DNA from 4 places in the Streptomyces sp. bgisy159 genome. Region 4 is predicted to be linked to each of the others. Evidence: riboswitches for the same ligand, from Rfam matches in the RefSeq annotation. Region 4 holds a riboswitch; each other region holds the start of a gene.
The links. Region 4 has a riboswitch for cyclic di-AMP ahead of AC3ET3_RS03550 (transglycosylase SLT domain-containing protein). Riboswitches for the same ligand answer to the same signal wherever they lie in the genome.

Region 1 (4,149 bases), on a different contig from region 4:
GCCGCCTCAGATCTGAGTGGACGTCACCGTAGGGGCCCGTACCGGTGCGTCCGCAAGCGTGACGCCCCCTCACCGCTGTGATCTTCACGTGATCTGCGCGGCATGAACTTGTGACAAGTGATCGTCTGCCTATACGTTCACTCGTCAATGCGACGGGGTAGGCAGCGCACCCGCCGCGTGGGTCACCGCTGTCTTGAGAAAGGCCTTCGCATGCTCTCCGGGAACGGTCGTCACCGTCGCCCCCGCCAGGCTCCGGCCCTCCTCGTCGCGGCCGGGGTGACCGGGTCCGCCATCGCCATCCCGTTGCTCGGCGCCTCCGGCGCCAGCGCGGCCGACGGCACGGTGTGGGACAAGGTGGCGGAGTGTGAGACCGGCGGCTCGTGGAGTGCCGACGAGGGCAACGGCGAGTACGGCGGACTCAGCCTCACCCAGGACGACTGGGAGGCGTACGGCGGTCTGGCCTACGCGCCCAGCGCCGACATGGCCAGCCGCAGCCAGCAGATCGCGGTCGCGCAGAAGCTGCTCGCCGCCGAGGGGATCGGCGCCTGGGGCACCTGTGGACTGACCTCCGGGCTCACCCAGCAGAACGGCGCGGTCTCCGTGGACACCGGCGTGGCCGCGGACTCCTCGACCGGCGGCCTGTCGGACTCCGGTAAGAGTTCGCCCGGTTCGCCCGGTTCGTCTGGCTCATCAGGCAAGTCATCGAATGCCGATGGCTCAGTCCATTCATCCGGTTCGTCTGCTTCATCTCCTTCCAGCGGCTCGACCGGTACGCCCGGTTCATCCAGCTCCTCCGGTTCCTCCACCTCCGCCGGGGTGTCCGGCGACGGGTCGGGGTCACCGTCCGACGGCCCGGCTGCCGGTTCGTCGGCCGGCCCCTCCGCTGACAATGGGGCACCTTCGGGCTCTTCGTCCGGTACGGCGGAAAACTCCCCGGAGTCCGATGTGTCCGCCTCTGGTGAACCCGGGGCCGCTGGCGGGCGTGCGTCCGACGGCTCGTCCTCGATCGCGCCGGATGGGGGCGACCCGGACAACTCGGGGCAGTACGCGGGCACCTGGAGCCTTGTCGACACCGGCTCGATCGGCACCGGGCGGCATCGCGGCGTCCCCGCCGAGGAGTCCGTACAGGGCGCCGCCCGGGAGTCCGGCGAAGGCGCCGCGGACGGATCCTCGTACGTGGTCCGCGACGGCGACACGCTCGCCTCCATCGCCGACTCCCTTGAGGTCACCGGCGGATGGCATGCGCTCTATGACGGCAACAGGGACGTCATCGGGCCCGACCCGAGTCACATCGTCCCCGGTCAGACCCTGTCTGTCGGTAGCGAATAGGGCGAAAACGCAAGGGAGTTCACGCCCCACTTCACTCCATAATGTCCGGTTTGGTGAAAGTGTGGGATGAGTCTCAGAAGTGCTGATCGTCTTTGAAATTCCGCCGAGCGCCTGTCTACGGTCGTGACCGCTCGGCAACCCGAGCCCCGGCCGTCGCAACGCCGAATCCTGCCAGCGGCTGCCCGGGAACAGTCGTCGCGTCAAGCGCCGCAGGCAGGAGCGGGGGACCCAAGGTAAGCGCCGTGCCCGGCAGTTGCGCCGGAGCGGCTAGGGGTGGAGCCGAGCCTCCCAGGAGGCCCGGCCGGGCAACTCAACCGGCCCGAACCCGACAGCTCACCTCGCAGGCGTCGGTGAGGGGATCGATCCATGCTGTTTTCCGGCAAGGGCAAGCACCGCCGTCCGTCCAAGACCGCTCGTGCCATCGCCGTCGTCGGCGTCACCGGCGCCGCCGCCGTGGCCGCCCCGCTGATGGCGGCCGGCAGCGCCTCCGCCGCCACCGCCTCCGAGTGGGACGCCGTCGCCCAGTGCGAGTCCGGCGGCAACTGGTCCATCAACACCGGGAACGGGTACTACGGCGGCCTGCAGTTCGCCTCCTCCACCTGGGCCGCGTACGGCGGCACGCAGTACGCCCCGCGTGCCGATCTCGCCACCAAGTCCCAGCAGATAGCCGTCGCCGAGAAGGTCCTCGCGGGCCAGGGTAAGGGCGCCTGGCCGGTCTGCGGCGTCGGCCTGTCCGGTGCCTCCTACACCGGCGACTCCGGCTCGGGCACCGGCAGCAGCGCGGGCACCACCCGCTCCACCGGCGAGCAGGGCACCTCCCGCTCCGCCGAGCGCCCCGCGCCGAAGCCCAAGAGCGCCCCCAAGACCCAGAAGAGCCACAAGACGGTCACCACCCCGACCGGCAAGAAGGTCCAGAAGGGCGACGGCGAGTACAAGGTCGTCAAGGGTGACACCCTCAGCAGCATCGCCGCGAAGCACCACGTCGAGGGCGGCTGGCAGAAGCTGTTCCAGCTGAACAAGGACATCGTCGAGGACGCCGACCTGATCTACCCGGGTCAGCAGCTCCACCTGAAGTGACGAGCGGCCGCCCGGGCGGCCCCGCACCTCGTCCCGGCTCCCCGCCCCGGCGCGTCATCCCCCGTACGCGCCGGGGCGGGGTTTTGCGCGCCCGCCCCTCGCCCCGGCTCACCCTCCTATTTGACTCCCTGTTCACCCCCCCTTTGTTCCGGGTGGGAACAATGGGTACCGTCAGACCTTGTCCACGGGACGGTCGGTCGGCTGGCCGATGGCCCGGAGACGGTTAGGCTCTAGTCGCACGGCCCACGTGGCCCCGCACTTTCAGCGTCACATCCCAAGAAGGAGATGCTCGTGCCGTCCATCGACGTCGTCGTAGCCCGGGAAATCCTGGACTCCCGAGGCAACCCCACGGTCGAGGTCGAGGTCGGCCTCGACGACGGCAGCACGGGTCGTGCCGCCGTCCCGTCCGGCGCCTCCACCGGTGCCTTCGAGGCCATCGAGCTGCGCGACGGTGACCCCAACCGCTACCAGGGCAAGGGCGTCGAGAAGGCCGTCCTGGCGGTCATCGAGCAGATCGGCCCGGAGCTCGTCGGCTACGACGCCACCGAGCAGCGCCTGATCGACCAGGCGATGTTCGACCTGGACGCCACCGACAACAAGGGCTCGCTCGGCGCCAACGCCATCCTCGGTGTCTCGCTCGCCGTCGCCCACGCCGCCTCCGAGGCCAGCGACCTGCCGCTCTTCCGCTACCTGGGCGGTCCGAACGCGCACCTGCTGCCGGTGCCGATGATGAACATCCTGAACGGCGGCTCGCACGCCGACTCCAACGTGGACATCCAGGAGTTCATGATCGCCCCGATCGGCGCGGAGTCCTTCTCCGAGGCCCTGCGCTGGGGTACCGAGGTCTACCACACCCTGAAGAAGGTCCTGAAGAACAAGGGCCTGTCCACCGGCCTCGGCGACGAGGGCGGCTTCGCCCCGAACCTCGGCTCCAACCGCGAGGCCCTCGACCTCATCCTGGAGGCGATCAAGGAGGCCGGCTACACCCCGGGCGAGCAGATCGCCCTGGCGCTGGACGTCGCCGCGTCCGAGTTCTACAAGGACGGCTCCTACACCTTCGAGGGCAAGGAGCGCTCCGCCACCGAGATGACGGAGTACTACGCGGAGCTGGTCGAGGCGTACCCGCTGGTCTCCATCGAGGACCCGCTGTTCGAGGACGACTGGGAGGGCTGGAAGACCATCACCGCCAAGCTCGGTGACAAGGTCCAGCTCGTCGGCGACGACCTGTTCGTCACCAACCCCGAGCGCCTGGCCCGCGGCATCGAGGAGGGCGCCGCCAACGCCCTGCTGGTGAAGGTCAACCAGATCGGTTCCCTCACCGAGACCCTGGACGCGGTCGAGCTGGCCCAGCGCAACGGCTTCAAGTGCATGATGTCCCACCGCTCCGGCGAGACCGAGGACGTCACCATCGCCGACCTCGCCGTCGCCACCAACTGCGGCCAGATCAAGACCGGCGCCCCGGCCCGCTCCGAGCGCGTCGCCAAGTACAACCAGCTGCTGCGCATCGAGGAGATCCTCGACGACGCGGCGGTCTACGCCGGCCGCAGCGCCTTCCCGCGCTTCAAGGGCTGAGCGGCGCCGGCGCCCGGCGCGTCGAGGCCACCCCGGGGCGCGGCGCGCTGACGGCACTCCGGGGCGTGGCGCGCTGACGGCACCCCCGCGGACCGGCGGCGTCCACGTGGACCGCCAGCGCCCCGAGAGCAGCGTCGTCCGTACGTCCCCGTACGCGGTCCCGTACCGTGT
Region 2 (4,149 bases), on a different contig from region 4:
ACGGACGTCACAGCCGCGCTGACCGGTCGCGGGCGGGAGCGACCGGTCGCGGGCGGGAGCGGCCGCCGACGGCGCCCGGGAGCGGCACCGGTCGGCGGCGCTCCCGGGCGGGATCGCCGCCGTCAGGCGACGGCGGCGATCCGCATCCTGATGTCGTCGGGCGACAGCGCGCCCTTGGCGGTCACGTGGTCGCCGGAGGACTCCCCGCGCAGTCGTCGCCCGATCCACGGCACCAGATACTCGCGGGCCCACTGGACGTCGTCCTTGCGGACCTCAAGGGTGCCGCGCGGCGGCAGCGGGGGCCAGGGCTGCTCCGGGTCGGCCGGCACCCGCAGGCCGAGGGCCTGCCCGGCGCGCAGCGCCACGCGCGTGTGGCCCTCGGGGGACAGATGGAGCCGGTCGTCGTCCCAGGCCCGGCGGTCCTGCACGGACCTCAGCGACCACAGGTCGAGCACCGGACAGCCGTACCGGTCGGCGATGGCGCGCACATGCCCGTTGTAGGTCGCGATCTTGCCGCGCAGGTGCTTGAGCACCGGGACGCCGCGGGTGTCGAAGCCGGTGGTCACCAGTACCTTGCCTGCCGTCCCGGTCAGCGCCGCCACGGCGCGTTCGAACCGCTCGGCGACCTCGTCGGGGTCGGTGCCGGGGCGGATGATGTCGTTTCCACCCGCGCAGAACGACACCAGGTCCGGGGCCAGTTCGACGGCGCGCGGGAGCTGGTCCGCCATGATCTGGTCGAGCAGTTTCCCGCGGACGGCGAGGTTGGTGTAGCGGAAGTCGCCCTCGGGCCGCCGGTCGGCGAGGAGCACCGCGAGCCGGTCGGCCCAGCCGACGAACGCTCCGTCGGGGCCGGGGTCGCCGACGCCCTCGGTGAAGCTGTCCCCCACCGCCACGTACGACCCGATCACTGATCTGCTGTCACTCTTCGAATCGTCTGCCACAGCAGTTCATGATTCACCGTGGAATGTGACCTACGCGACCGTAGGCAGGGATTGACGGACGGTGAGATAAGCCACGTCCCAATACTTCGTCAAGCGGGGAATACCGAGGCCGGAACCCGGCCCCGGGTACACCGAAGGCCGGACCCAGGGGATCGGGGTCCGGCCTTCGGCAGCGGGGGTCAGCCGACGGAGACGCCGTGCGAGCGCAGGTAGGCGACGGGGTCGATGTCCGAGCCGTAGTTCGGCGTGGTGCGGATCTCGAAGTGCAGGTGCGGGCCGGTCACGTTGCCGGTCGCGCCCGACAGGCCGACCTGCTGGCCGGCGCTCACCGACTGCCCGGCCGAGACGGACAGCGAGGAGAGGTGGGCGTACTGGGCGTAATAGCCGTCGGCGAGCCGGATGACGACCTGGTTGCCGTACGCGCCGCCCCAGCCCGCGGAGACGACCGTGCCCGCGCCGACGGCCTTGAGGGAGGTACCGGTCGGGACGACGAAGTCGACACCGGTGTGGTAGCCGCTGGACCACATGCTGCCGGCGGTGCGGTACGCGGTGCCGACGGTGGCGCCGGAGACGGGTGCGGAGAACCCGCCGGCGGACGTGGCGGCCTGCGTCGTGGTCGACGCCTTGGCGGACGCCGCCGACTCGGAGGGCTTCGAGGACTTCGACGCGGTGCTCTTCGACGACTTCGAGGCGGTGGTCTTCGACGACTTCGACGCCTTCTTGGGGGCGGTCTTCGCCGGCTTCTTCGCGGCGCCGTCCGTCGACGCGGCCTTCTTGCCGATCGACAGCTTCAGGCCGGGGTGGATCAGCGACGGGTCGTCGCCGACGGCCTCGCGGTTGTCGCGGTAGAGCCGCTGCCAGCCGCCGCTGACCCGCTGCTCGTTCGCGATCTTGGAAAGGTAGTCACCGGAGCGGACGGTGTAGATCCGCGCGGCGGCCTTCTTCTCCGCGCCCTTCTCGGCGGCGGTCTGCTGGGCGGCGGCCTTCTGCGCGACCGGCACGGCCGTGACGGCCTTCTCGGCGACCGAGGCGACCGACTCGTTCGTCGCCGCGTGGGCGCCGGTCGCGCCGAACAGCGGAAGGGCGAGAGCCGCGCCGCCGGTTCCGGCGACGGCGAGGGAACGGGTGAGGCGCTGGGCCTTCGGACGGCGGTGCTTACCCTTCGCGGGCATGGCGAATTCCTCTCCGGCGCCTGCGAGGTGAGCTGTCGGGTGCGGGCTGGAGATGCCCGGCCGCGCCGAGGGCGCTGCTTTACCCCTAGCCGTTCCGGGAACCGGAACAGGCGGTGAAACCTGTGGGTCCCCCGCTCCTGCCGTACACGGGTGGGTGGGTGCGGGCTCCGGGCGGCGGCAGGATTAGGCGTCCGTCCGGATCGGTGGTGAACGTAAGCGACCACGACGTGCGGAAACAAGCAGAGGTTGCACCGACGGTGCCTTTCCTTCGCGTTCCGGAGGGAATTCCCCGTCACCCTGCGTGCAACAAAGCGACGGCCATTCCGATGAATCACCTTGAAAGAGAACTGCATTACGTGGACATGACGCGCAACACTCGGTCACCGGTATGACGATGCTCACGTGACGCGGCTCCAGCTTTCGCTCCTGCACGACGAGTTGGAGCGAAAGAAGCTATAAAGTGTTAATTAGGACAGAGCACTCAGATGCGACGCAGCAGGACAACCACCACTTCGAAGTCACCCGCAGCCCGGTCCGCAGACTGGGACGCGACAGCACCTCTCGGCGCATTTCACCCATTTCGCGGCATTCGCACGACGCCGTGGAGTGCGGCCCGCACAGCCGGACCGCCGGAGCGGGTTCGCCGTGTCGCTGCGACCGGAGCCAGTGAAGCGACTTACCGTCCCCGGTCAGCCGCAGGGCGTAACCACGCGTGGACCGCGAGAGCAGCGCCGTCCGGCCGTCTTCCGCGATCTGGCGGAGCGCTCGGGCACCGGCCTGTGGACAACTCCTGACGCCGCCATGACGCCTCCGCACGCCTGTGGACAACCCGTTGCCCCAGGCGAGCGATGCCGTAAGGTCGAGAGCGTCCCGTCGGCCCACCCGTGAGCCGCGCCGACCGGGAGCGACAGGGAGGGAGCCCCCGTGACGCAGCAGATCCCGTCGACCGAGCACCGACTGGCAGGCGTACGCAACTTCCGTGACGTGGGCGGGCTGCCGACCGCGGACGGTCGGCGGGTGCGGCACGGCGTACTGTTCCGCAGCGGCCACCTGGCGCACGCGACCGACGAGGACGCGGCGTTCCTGGGCAAGCTGGGTCTGCACACCGTCTTCGACTTCCGCAACGCGGCGGACCAGAAGCTGGAGGGCCCGGACGTCGAACTGCCGGGCGTGCGCAATGTGAACCTGCCGCTGTCGGACCCGGCCGACGGCGCGGAGTTCTGGAAGATGGTCCGCGACGGGGACATCGAGCAACTGCGCGGCATCCTGGGCGACGGCAAGGCGGCCGACCGGATGATCGTGTCGTACCGCACGATCATCAAGGAGCGTACGGGCGAGCACGCGCGGGTGCTGCACGCGCTGGCGCAGGACAGCGTCCCGGCGCTGATGCACTGTGCAGCGGGCAAGGACCGCGCGGGGCTGTCGGTGGCCGTCACCCTGCTGGCGGTGAACGTCGAGCGGGAGGCGATCCTCGCCGACTACCTGGAGTCCAACGCCAAGCACCGCCGCTACAAGGTGCACCGCAGCGGCAGCGCCGCGGGCGCCTACTCGCCCGAGGTCATGGAGCTGCTCTCGCCCCTCTTCGACGCCCGCGCCGAGTACCTGACGGCGGCCTTCGAGACCATCGAGGAGACCTGGGGCGGGGTCGACGCCTATCTGGAGCGCGGCCTCGGTGTCACCGACGAGACGCGCGAGCGCCTGCGCGAGCGGCTGCTGGACTGAGCCGCCGGCCCGCTCACCCGTCGGCGCCGACCGTGAAGAGCAGCCAGATGAAGGCGGCGAAGAGGTGCCCCACCGCGATGTAGATGATCAGCCGGATCCACAGGGTCCGGGGGAACTTCTCCTCCAGGTCGCTCATGGCGTCTCTCCATGGGTGGGGCCGAGGCACAGGGCGGCCGTCGGACTCTGCAGCAGGGTGTGGACGAACAGCAGCTCCACACCGTCCGCGTCCTGGGCGGCGATGCGGTGCGGGGTCAGGGAGTCGAAGTGCGCGCTGTCTCCGGGCGCGAGCCGGTGGGCGGTGTCCCCGAGACGCA
Region 3 (4,149 bases), 220 kb from region 4:
GGTGTCGTCGGCGCTGAGCAGATTGGCGCCCGCGAGTGCGGAGGTCGACAGCCCCCCGGCGGCCACCCAGTGGTCCCCGGCGCCGGTGGCGATCTCCCGGAAGTCGAAATGGGCCAGAGCGAAGGCGTAGAGCCCGAGGCCCAGCCAGAACACCACGAGCGCCGCGTGCGCGAGCCAGGCCAGGCCCTGCGCCCGGGCGAGCGTCGCGCCGAGCGCGGCGAGCGCCTGCGTGGCCACGGTGCACAGGAACACCGAGCCCGGCATGCGGTCCCGCCGGTGCCGCACGACGTCCACGAGGAGCACCGGCCACCACAGCACCGCCAGCGCCAGCAGAGCCCCGGCGAGCGTGTGCCGGCCCATCGCGGAGAACCGGGTCCCGAGCACCGCCGTCGCGGCCACGGCGGTGAGCGCGCCCGGCGTGCCCGCCTCGGCCAGCCACCGCTTGCGGTCCCACAGCAGCCGCGCGGTGAAGTCCGCCGCCAGCAGTGCCCACGCGAGCGACGCTGTCGCCAACGCGATCAGCGACAGCGTGTCGTAACCGGTCAGGTCCAGCCCGACCGACACGATGCCGGTCGCCATGACGGCGGCCCCGGCCGCCGGCGGACGCCGCCCCCACCGGTCGTACAGCGATGTGATCGTCCCGGACATGCACCGATGCTACGGACCCCGCTCCGACGCCGGAGTGGGGCGCGCACGCGGGCGGCGACAAAAACGGCCGGGCCGGGGGAGACCGGGAGCGGTCAGGCCGGGCGGACCACGCTGTGGATCGAGGACTCGCCGTCGTAGTAGATGGACTCCTCACGGACGTACGCGCCGGGCTTCGGGGCGTGGATCATCATGCCGTTGCCGATGTAGAGGCCGACGTGGCTGATGTCGCCGTAGAAGAAGACGAGGTCACCAGGCTGGGCCTGGGACAGGGGGACCGTGGTGCCGGCCTCGACCTGGTCCCAGGTGGTGCGCGGGAGAGTGACGTCGGCGGCTTTCCAGGCGGCCTGGGTGAGGCCGGAGCAGTCGTAGGAGTCGGGCCCGGTGGCGCCCCAGACGTAGGGCTTGCCGACCTGCGCGCGGGCGAAGGCGAGAGCCTTCTCGGCCTTCGTGGTGTACGAGGAGTCGGTGGCCGGAGCGGCCGCCGTCGAGCCCGAGGTGTCCGCGGTGGAGCCGGCCGGCGTCGAGGTGTCCTGCTGGGCGGCCGCCTGTCGGGCCGCTTCCTCGGCCGCCTGCCGCTCGGCCAGCTCCGCGGCCTTGCGGGCGGCCTCCTCCCGCTTCTGCCGCTCGATCTCGGCGAGCCGGGCCTTCTCCTGCGCCGTCAGCTCCGCCAGCAGTTCGCGCGCGTCGCCGAGCTTCTTCTGGACGGTGGCCTTGGCGGTCTTGAGCTCGTTCTGCGTCTCGGTCAGCGTCTGCAGGCTCTGCGACGCCTCCCGGCGCTTGCGCATCGTCTCCGACTGCTCGGTGATGTAGTCGTCGACCGCGTCCTTCTGACGGTCGGTCATCCGGTTCATCAGCTGGGACTGGTCGAAGTAGTCCTGCGCGGAGTCCGCGAGCAGGAAGGTCGCGGTGTCCGGCACGGCCGCACCGGTGCGGTACTGCGCGGCCGCGTAGGAACCCAGCTCCTCGCGGGCCGCGTTGAGCTTCTGGGTGCGCTGGGCGACGTCGTCCAGAAGGGTGTCGACCTGCTTGCGCTGCTTGGCCGTCCGCTCCTTGGCGGCGTTGTACTTCTCGGTGGCCGACTCCGCCTGCCGGTACAGGTCGTCGACCTTCTTCTCGACCTCCTCCAGGCTGGGTCTGCCGTCGTCGGAGGGCGCGGCGTTCGCCGTCTGGGAGAGCAGGGCCACGGAGGTCAGGGCGGCGGTGGCGAGGGCGGGGGTGCGGATCCCGGCCACGCGCGAACCGGCGGAACGCGGCTTGCGGTGCTGCGACGCCAAGGGAGGCGACTCCTTCCATGTTCCGCCTACCGAGTTAGCTGTCGGGTTCGGGCGGACGATCGGAAGGGTTGCCCTACGGCTCGTTCCCGGGAGGGGAGGCGGGCCGATTCACCCCAAGGTCGGTGGGTCCCCGGCTCCGGTCGCCATGAGGGGCGCGCCGGACTCGGCGGAGGCCGCGCGGCCCGGCGACGTTCGCCGGTGGGGGTCGTACGGCCCGCCCGCACGGTAGCCAACCGGTGTGGCCCCTGTGAAGGTTGATGGGTGATATGCCCGATACATTTTCGTGACCTTCTTCGTCCGGCTTCGGACGGTCACGGTGAGGCCCCGTTCGGTGAGGTGGGCGGCGCGCGCGTCAGGTGGTGAGGATCCTCACCCCCGACGCCGATGTTCCGGTACGGCGGCCGGTTGTCAGTGAGGCGCCCTAGACTCGGAGAGCGATGAGCAGCCTCTTTGACGACAGCTTCCTGGCGGACCTCCAGGCCCCCCGCGGGCACGGGGAGGAACCCCCGCCGCCGCCCGAGGACGATCACGCTCCGGAGCAGGTTCCGGACGATCTGTTCGGCGGGAAGTTCGACGTGCCCCCGGACCGGGACACCCACTACCGCGACGGCGCCCCGCGCCCCGCCCTGGACGCCGCCGCGCTGATCGAGGGGCTGAACGACAACCAGCGCGCCGCCGTCGTCCACTCCGGCACCCCGCTGCTCATCGTGGCCGGCGCCGGCTCCGGCAAGACCCGGGTGCTCACCCACCGCATCGCGTACCTGCTCGCCGAGCGGAACGTGCACCCCGGGCAGATCCTCGCGATCACCTTCACCAACAAGGCCGCCGGCGAGATGAAGGAGCGCGTCGAGCACTTGGTCGGCCCGCGCGCGGGCGCCATGTGGGTCATGACTTTCCACAGCGCGTGCGTACGCATCCTGCGCCGGGAGAGCAAGAAGCTCGGCTTCACCTCGTCGTTCTCGATCTACGACGCCGCCGACTCCAAGCGTCTGATGGCCCTGGTCTGCCGGGACCTGGACCTGGACCCGAAGCGCTTCCCGCCCAAGTCGTTCAGCGCCAAGATCAGCAACCTGAAGAACGAGCTGATCGACGAGGAGGACTTCGCCGCCCAGGCCGCCGACGGTTTCGAGAAGACCCTCGCCCAGGCGTACGCGCTCTACCAGTCCCGCCTGCGTGAGGCGAACGCGCTGGACTTCGACGACCTGATCATGACCACGGTCAACCTGCTGCGGGCCTTCCCGGACGTCGCCGAGCACTACCGCCGCCGCTTCCGGCACGTCCTGGTCGACGAGTACCAGGACACCAACCACGCCCAGTACGCCCTCGTGCGCGAGCTGGTCGGCAGCGCCGAGCACCCCGTCGACGCGCCCCCGAGCGAGTACGACGTGCCGCCCGCCGAGCTGTGCGTCGTGGGCGACGCCGACCAGTCGATCTACGCCTTCCGCGGCGCGACCATCCGCAACATCCTCCAGTTCGAGGAGGACTACCCGGACGCGACGACGATCCTGCTGGAGCAGAACTACCGCTCCACGCAGACCATCCTGTCCGCCGCCAACGCGGTCATCGAGCGCAACGAGTCCCGCCGCCCCAAGAACCTGTGGACCAACGCGGGCACGGGCGCGCGCATCACCGGCTATGTCGCCGACACCGAGCACGACGAGGCGCAGTTCGTCGCCGACGAGATAGACCGCCTGGTCGACGCGGGGGAGGCCAAGGCCGGCGATGTCGCCGTCTTCTACCGCACCAACGCCCAGTCCCGCGTCTTCGAAGAGGTCTTCATCCGCGTCGGCCTGCCCTACAAGGTCGTCGGCGGGGTCCGCTTCTACGAGCGCAAGGAGGTCCGGGACGTCCTGGCCTACCTGCGGGTCCTCGCCAACCCGGAGGACTCCGTGCCGCTGCGCCGCATCCTCAACGTGCCCAAGCGCGGCATCGGCGAGCGCGCCGAGGCGATGATCGACGCCCTGAGCCAGCGCGAGAGGATCAGCTTCCCGCAGGCCCTCAAGCGCGTCGACGAGGCGTACGGCATGGCCGCGCGGTCGACGAACGCGGTCAAGCGGTTCAACGCGCTGATGGAGGAACTGCGCACGATCGTCGAGTCGGGAGCCGGCCCGGCGACCGTGCTGGAAGCCGTCCTGGAGCGCACCGGCTACCTCGCCGAGCTGCAGTCCTCCACCGACCCGCAGGACGAGACCCGCATCGAGAACCTCCAGGAGCTCGCCGCCGTCGC
Region 4 (4,149 bases):
GTCCACGACGGCCGCGCCGCCGCTCGCCGGGGTCAGGGTGAACTTCAGGGGCGTGCCGGTGCCCGCGTCGACCGCCACGGTGACGGCACCGACCGTGGAGGCGTCGTCCTTGGGCCGGATGACCAGCTTGTAGGCGTCCCGGCCGGCGACGTGCAGGGTGCCGTCGACGGTGACGGAGGTGGTGTCGTCGACCGCCTTCAGGGCCTGGTCGGCGAGTTCCTTCGGCGTGACGGGAGCGGAGTGCTCGCGGTCCCCGCCCGCCGCCCCGGACTCCTCGGCGGTGGAGTGGTGGACCTCGTTGGACGCGCTGTCGTAGCCCCAGACGTCCTTGCCGTTGTGGATCAGGCTGTACTCGGCGCCCTTCTCCAGCAGCGAGAGCCGCTGCCGGTCGGGGCCGTCGGCGGCGACGCGCAGCGTGTGCGTGCCGGTGACCAGCTCGGTGAGGCGGGCCGAGGGGTCGGCCGAGGAGCCGTCGCCCCGTTCTCCGGTCGCCGAGAGGAAGCCGTCCGCAAGGCCGCCGAAGTCGGGCAGCCCCAGGTCGGCGGTGATCTTCACGGTGCCGGAGAACCGTTCGACGTCCGACGCGGCGATCTTCTCGACGAGCTGCTGGGCGGTGATCTCGGGCAGGTCCGGGTCGCCGGAGTCGGCGAGCGCCGGGACGAGCCCGATGGTCGCCGCCGCGACACCCACGACGGTGACCGGGACGACGTACCGGACGGCCTTGCGGCGCGTGCTGGTGGAGTCGTCGGATGCGTACGGTGCCATGAGTGCCTAACCTCCGTAGTCGGCGGCGCCATTCTCACCCGAAACGGTGAGGAGCGGTGGTTTTCCGTACCCACCATCTGACCGCATGCGCCTCCCGCGCACGTCACCCTGCGGAGCCAACTCGGCGTACGACTGCGGTATGACACGGGCGACTTGGCGGCGGACCCGACCCGTAGGGGACGGGGGCGGCGCCGACGTCACCACGGCCGCCGGGAGTCCGCCGTACGACGACTGCCGGGGCGGCGGGTCAGCCCGCTCGGTGGACCACCGCGTCGCACAGCTCCGTCAGGGCCGCCTTGGCGCCGCAGTCGGGGAGCGGGGACAGCGCCGAGCGGGCGTCCTGGGCGTAGCGCACGGTGTCCCGGCGGGCCTGCTCCAGCGCCGGGTGGGCGCGCAGCCCGGCCAGCGCCTCCGCGTGCCGGGCGTCGTCGCTGAGGTCGGAGTCCAGCAGCTCGCAGAGCGCGATGTCCTCGGGCAGCCCCAGCCGTGCCGCCCGTTCCCGCAGCCGCAGCACGGGCAGGGTCGGGATGCCCTCCCGCAGATCGGTGCCCGGGGTCTTCCCGGACTCGTGGGAGTCGCTGGCGATGTCGAGCACGTCGTCTGCGAGCTGGAAGGCGACGCCGAGCCGCTCGCCGTACTGGGTGAGCACGTCGACGACGGTCTCGTCGGCCCCCGACATCATCGCGCCGAACCGGCACGACACCGCGACCAGCGACCCGGTCTTGCCGCCGAGCACGTCGAGGTAGTGCTCCACGGGGTCACGCCCGTCCGTGGGCCCCGCCGTCTCCAGGATCTGCCCGGTGACGAGCCGCTCGAACGCGAGCGCCTGCACGCGCACCGCCTCGGGTCCGAGGTCGGCGAGGATCTGCGAGGCGCGCGCGAAGAGGAAGTCACCGGTGAGGACGGCGACGGAGTTCCCCCAGCGGGTGTTCGCGCTGTCGACGCCGCGCCGCACCTCCGCCTCGTCCATGACGTCGTCGTGGTAAAGGGTGGCCAGGTGGGTGAGCTCCACCACCACGGCCGACGGCACGACACCCGGCGCGTAGGGGTCACCGAACTGCGCCGCGAGCATCACGAGCAGCGGCCGGAACCGCTTGCCGCCGGCCCGCACCAGGTGCTGGGCGGCCTCCGTGATGAAGGGCACCTCACTCTTGGTGGCTTCGAGCAGGCCCTCCTCGACAGCCGCCAATCCAGCCTGGACATCGGCTTCGAGAGCCTGGTCCCGCACGCTCAGCCCGAACGGCCCGACGACGGTCACGAGGGGTCTCCTGTCTGCTGGTGTCTACCGGCGGTTCACGGTTTGTCGATAGGTCGCTGCCATCACTCAAGTCAGCGTATCCGGTCACGTTTCGATCACCATCAGACCCCACCGCCTCACGTGACGGGACATTTATCGACTTACCGGAAAGTATCCACGAGGCGACTAATGAAGAAATAGCCACTATTGCCCGATTTACCATGCATTGTGGATCTCGGTGACATGACTCACTCGCCCTCGCCGACCGGCCACCGCACCTTCACCCTTCTCCCGCTCCCCCCAGGCGAGTTGACCCGTGGCGAACGCAAAGGATCAAGCACCTCATAGGCATCACGCACGGCCAATGGGCGCGTTATGTGAATTCCCCACTTGTTCCCGACATGTGCTCTCGCATACGTTCCCGCCCAGTCGAGCGGACGCCGAATCCTGCCGCCGCCCGGCACCCACCCATCGATCACCACTCGCGTACGGCAGGAGCGGGGGACCCAGGTAGACCGCCGCGCCGGGCAGCGACCCGGCCGGCTCGGGGTGAAGCCGTGCCCGCACCGGGCGCGGCCGGGCACCTCCCCGCCCGAACCCGACAGCTCACCTCGCAGGCGCCGGAGAGGAACATCCCCATGCCCGCACACGGCACCCCCCTGCCCGCTTCCGGCCGCACCACCCGGCCCCGCACCGCCCGCGGCCTGCGTGCCCTCGTCGCCGCCGGCGCCGGCGCGGCCGTCCTCGCCCTCCCCCTGCTCGGGGCGGCCACCGCGAGCGCCGCCACCGCCACGCCCACCTCGACGACCACCATCGCCGGGTACCCCAACAACCTGGACGGCTGGATCCGCGAGTCCCTGGCGATCATGTCCGAGACCGGCATCCCGGGCAGCTACGACGGCATCTACCGCAACATCATCCGCGAGTCGTCCGGCAACCCGAACGCGATCAACCTCTGGGACTCCAACGCCGCCGCGGGCACGCCTTCCAAGGGGCTGCTGCAGGTCATCGACCCGACCTTCCAGGCGTACCACGTGCCCGGCACCGCGTACGACCCGTACGACCCGGTCGCCAACATCACCGCCGCCTGCAACTACGCGGCCGACCGCTACGGCTCGATCGACAACGTCTTCGGCGCGTACTGAGCACCCACCCGAGCAGCCCCCGGATGCCTGGTCCGGCCCGGCCCCGCTCGGCCGGGCCGGACCGGACCCGACCGGGCCTCAGGGAAACAGCCGTTCGAGGACGACGGCCACGCCGTCGTCCTCGTTCGACAGCGTGACCTCGTCGGCCACCGCCTTCAGTTCCGGGTGGGCGTTGGCCATCGCCACCCCGCGCGCCGCCCAGTCGAACATCGGGATGTCGTTGGGCATGTCGCCGAACGCCACCGTCTCGGCCGGGCCGATGCCGAGGTGCTGGGCGGCCAGCGCGAGACCGGTCGCCTTGGTCACCCCGCACGGCTGCAGCTCGACCGTACCCGGCCCCGACATGGTGACCGTGGCCAGCGAGCCCACCGCCGCGCGCGCCGTGGCCGCCAGCTCGTCGTCCGACAGCTCGGGGTGGCGCAGCAGCACCTTGCTGATCGGCTCGCCCCACAGGTCCTCGCGCCGCTCCACCCGCACCGCCGGCAGCGTCGGGTGCGGCATCCGGTAGCCCGGTTCGATCAGCGTCAGCCCGTCGACGCCGTCCTGGTCGACGGCCGCGTACACCGAACCGACCTCGGCCTCGATCTTGCCGAGCGCGGTCTCTGCCAGTTCCCGGTCCAGGGTGACCGACCACACCAGACGGTCCGCGCCGGCGTCGTACAACTGCGCGCCCTGCCCGCACACCGCGAGCCCCCTGCTGCGCAGGTTCTCCAGCAGCGGCCGTACCCGCGGCGCGGGCCGGCCGGTCACCACCAGGTGCCGGGCGCCGGCCCCGGTGACCCGCGCGAGCGCGTTCAGCGACCGGTCGGAGAAGGTGTCGTCGCCGCGCAGCAGCGTTCCGTCCAGGTCCGTGGCGACGAGGGAGTACCCGGGATACGCGGGGTACACAGCGCGGTCGGCATATGCGGTGGGTGCGGGCATGATCAGAGAATACGGACACCGGACCATCGCCCGGCGGCCGTCTCCCGGCATCGCCCGCACACCGCCGCCCGGCGCCGGTGA

Region 1: it holds a riboswitch for cyclic di-AMP, as region 4 does, so the genes downstream of both, AC3ET3_RS11930 (transglycosylase family protein) here and AC3ET3_RS03550 (transglycosylase SLT domain-containing protein) in region 4, are expected to answer to the same signal.
Region 2: it holds a riboswitch for cyclic di-AMP, as region 4 does, so the genes downstream of both, AC3ET3_RS34790 (M23 family metallopeptidase) here and AC3ET3_RS03550 (transglycosylase SLT domain-containing protein) in region 4, are expected to answer to the same signal.
Region 3: it holds a riboswitch for cyclic di-AMP, as region 4 does, so the genes downstream of both, AC3ET3_RS02390 (C40 family peptidase) here and AC3ET3_RS03550 (transglycosylase SLT domain-containing protein) in region 4, are expected to answer to the same signal.

Annotation. Positions count from the first base shown of each region.
Region 1 is NZ_JBYIQX010000009.1:98,204-102,352, forward strand. It holds gene AC3ET3_RS11920 (cytochrome P450 family protein) at 1-16, shown strand, start outside; gene AC3ET3_RS11925 (transglycosylase family protein) at 211-1,329, shown strand; cyclic di-AMP (ydaO/yuaA leader) riboswitch at 1,525-1,691, shown strand; gene AC3ET3_RS11930 (transglycosylase family protein) at 1,696-2,406, shown strand; gene eno (phosphopyruvate hydratase) at 2,698-3,978, shown strand.
Region 2 is NZ_JBYIQX010000072.1:12,573-16,721, forward strand. It holds gene AC3ET3_RS34785 (SGNH/GDSL hydrolase family protein) at 123-908, opposite strand; gene AC3ET3_RS34790 (M23 family metallopeptidase) at 1,121-2,113, opposite strand; cyclic di-AMP (ydaO/yuaA leader) riboswitch at 2,118-2,280, opposite strand; gene AC3ET3_RS34795 (tyrosine-protein phosphatase) at 3,038-3,835, shown strand; gene AC3ET3_RS34800 (DUF6126 family protein) at 3,849-3,971, opposite strand; gene AC3ET3_RS34805 (helix-turn-helix domain-containing protein) at 3,968-4,149, opposite strand, start outside.
Region 3 is NZ_JBYIQX010000002.1:83,504-87,652, reverse strand. It holds gene AC3ET3_RS02395 (SLAC1 family transporter) at 1-648, opposite strand, end outside; gene AC3ET3_RS02390 (C40 family peptidase) at 741-1,922, opposite strand; cyclic di-AMP (ydaO/yuaA leader) riboswitch at 1,931-2,101, opposite strand; gene pcrA (DNA helicase PcrA) at 2,360-4,149, shown strand, end outside.
Region 4 is NZ_JBYIQX010000002.1:308,100-312,248, forward strand. It holds gene AC3ET3_RS03540 (LolA family protein) at 1-765, opposite strand, end outside; gene AC3ET3_RS03545 (polyprenyl synthetase family protein) at 1,013-2,023, opposite strand; cyclic di-AMP (ydaO/yuaA leader) riboswitch at 2,469-2,637, shown strand; gene AC3ET3_RS03550 (transglycosylase SLT domain-containing protein) at 2,641-3,147, shown strand; gene AC3ET3_RS03555 (HAD family hydrolase) at 3,226-4,068, opposite strand.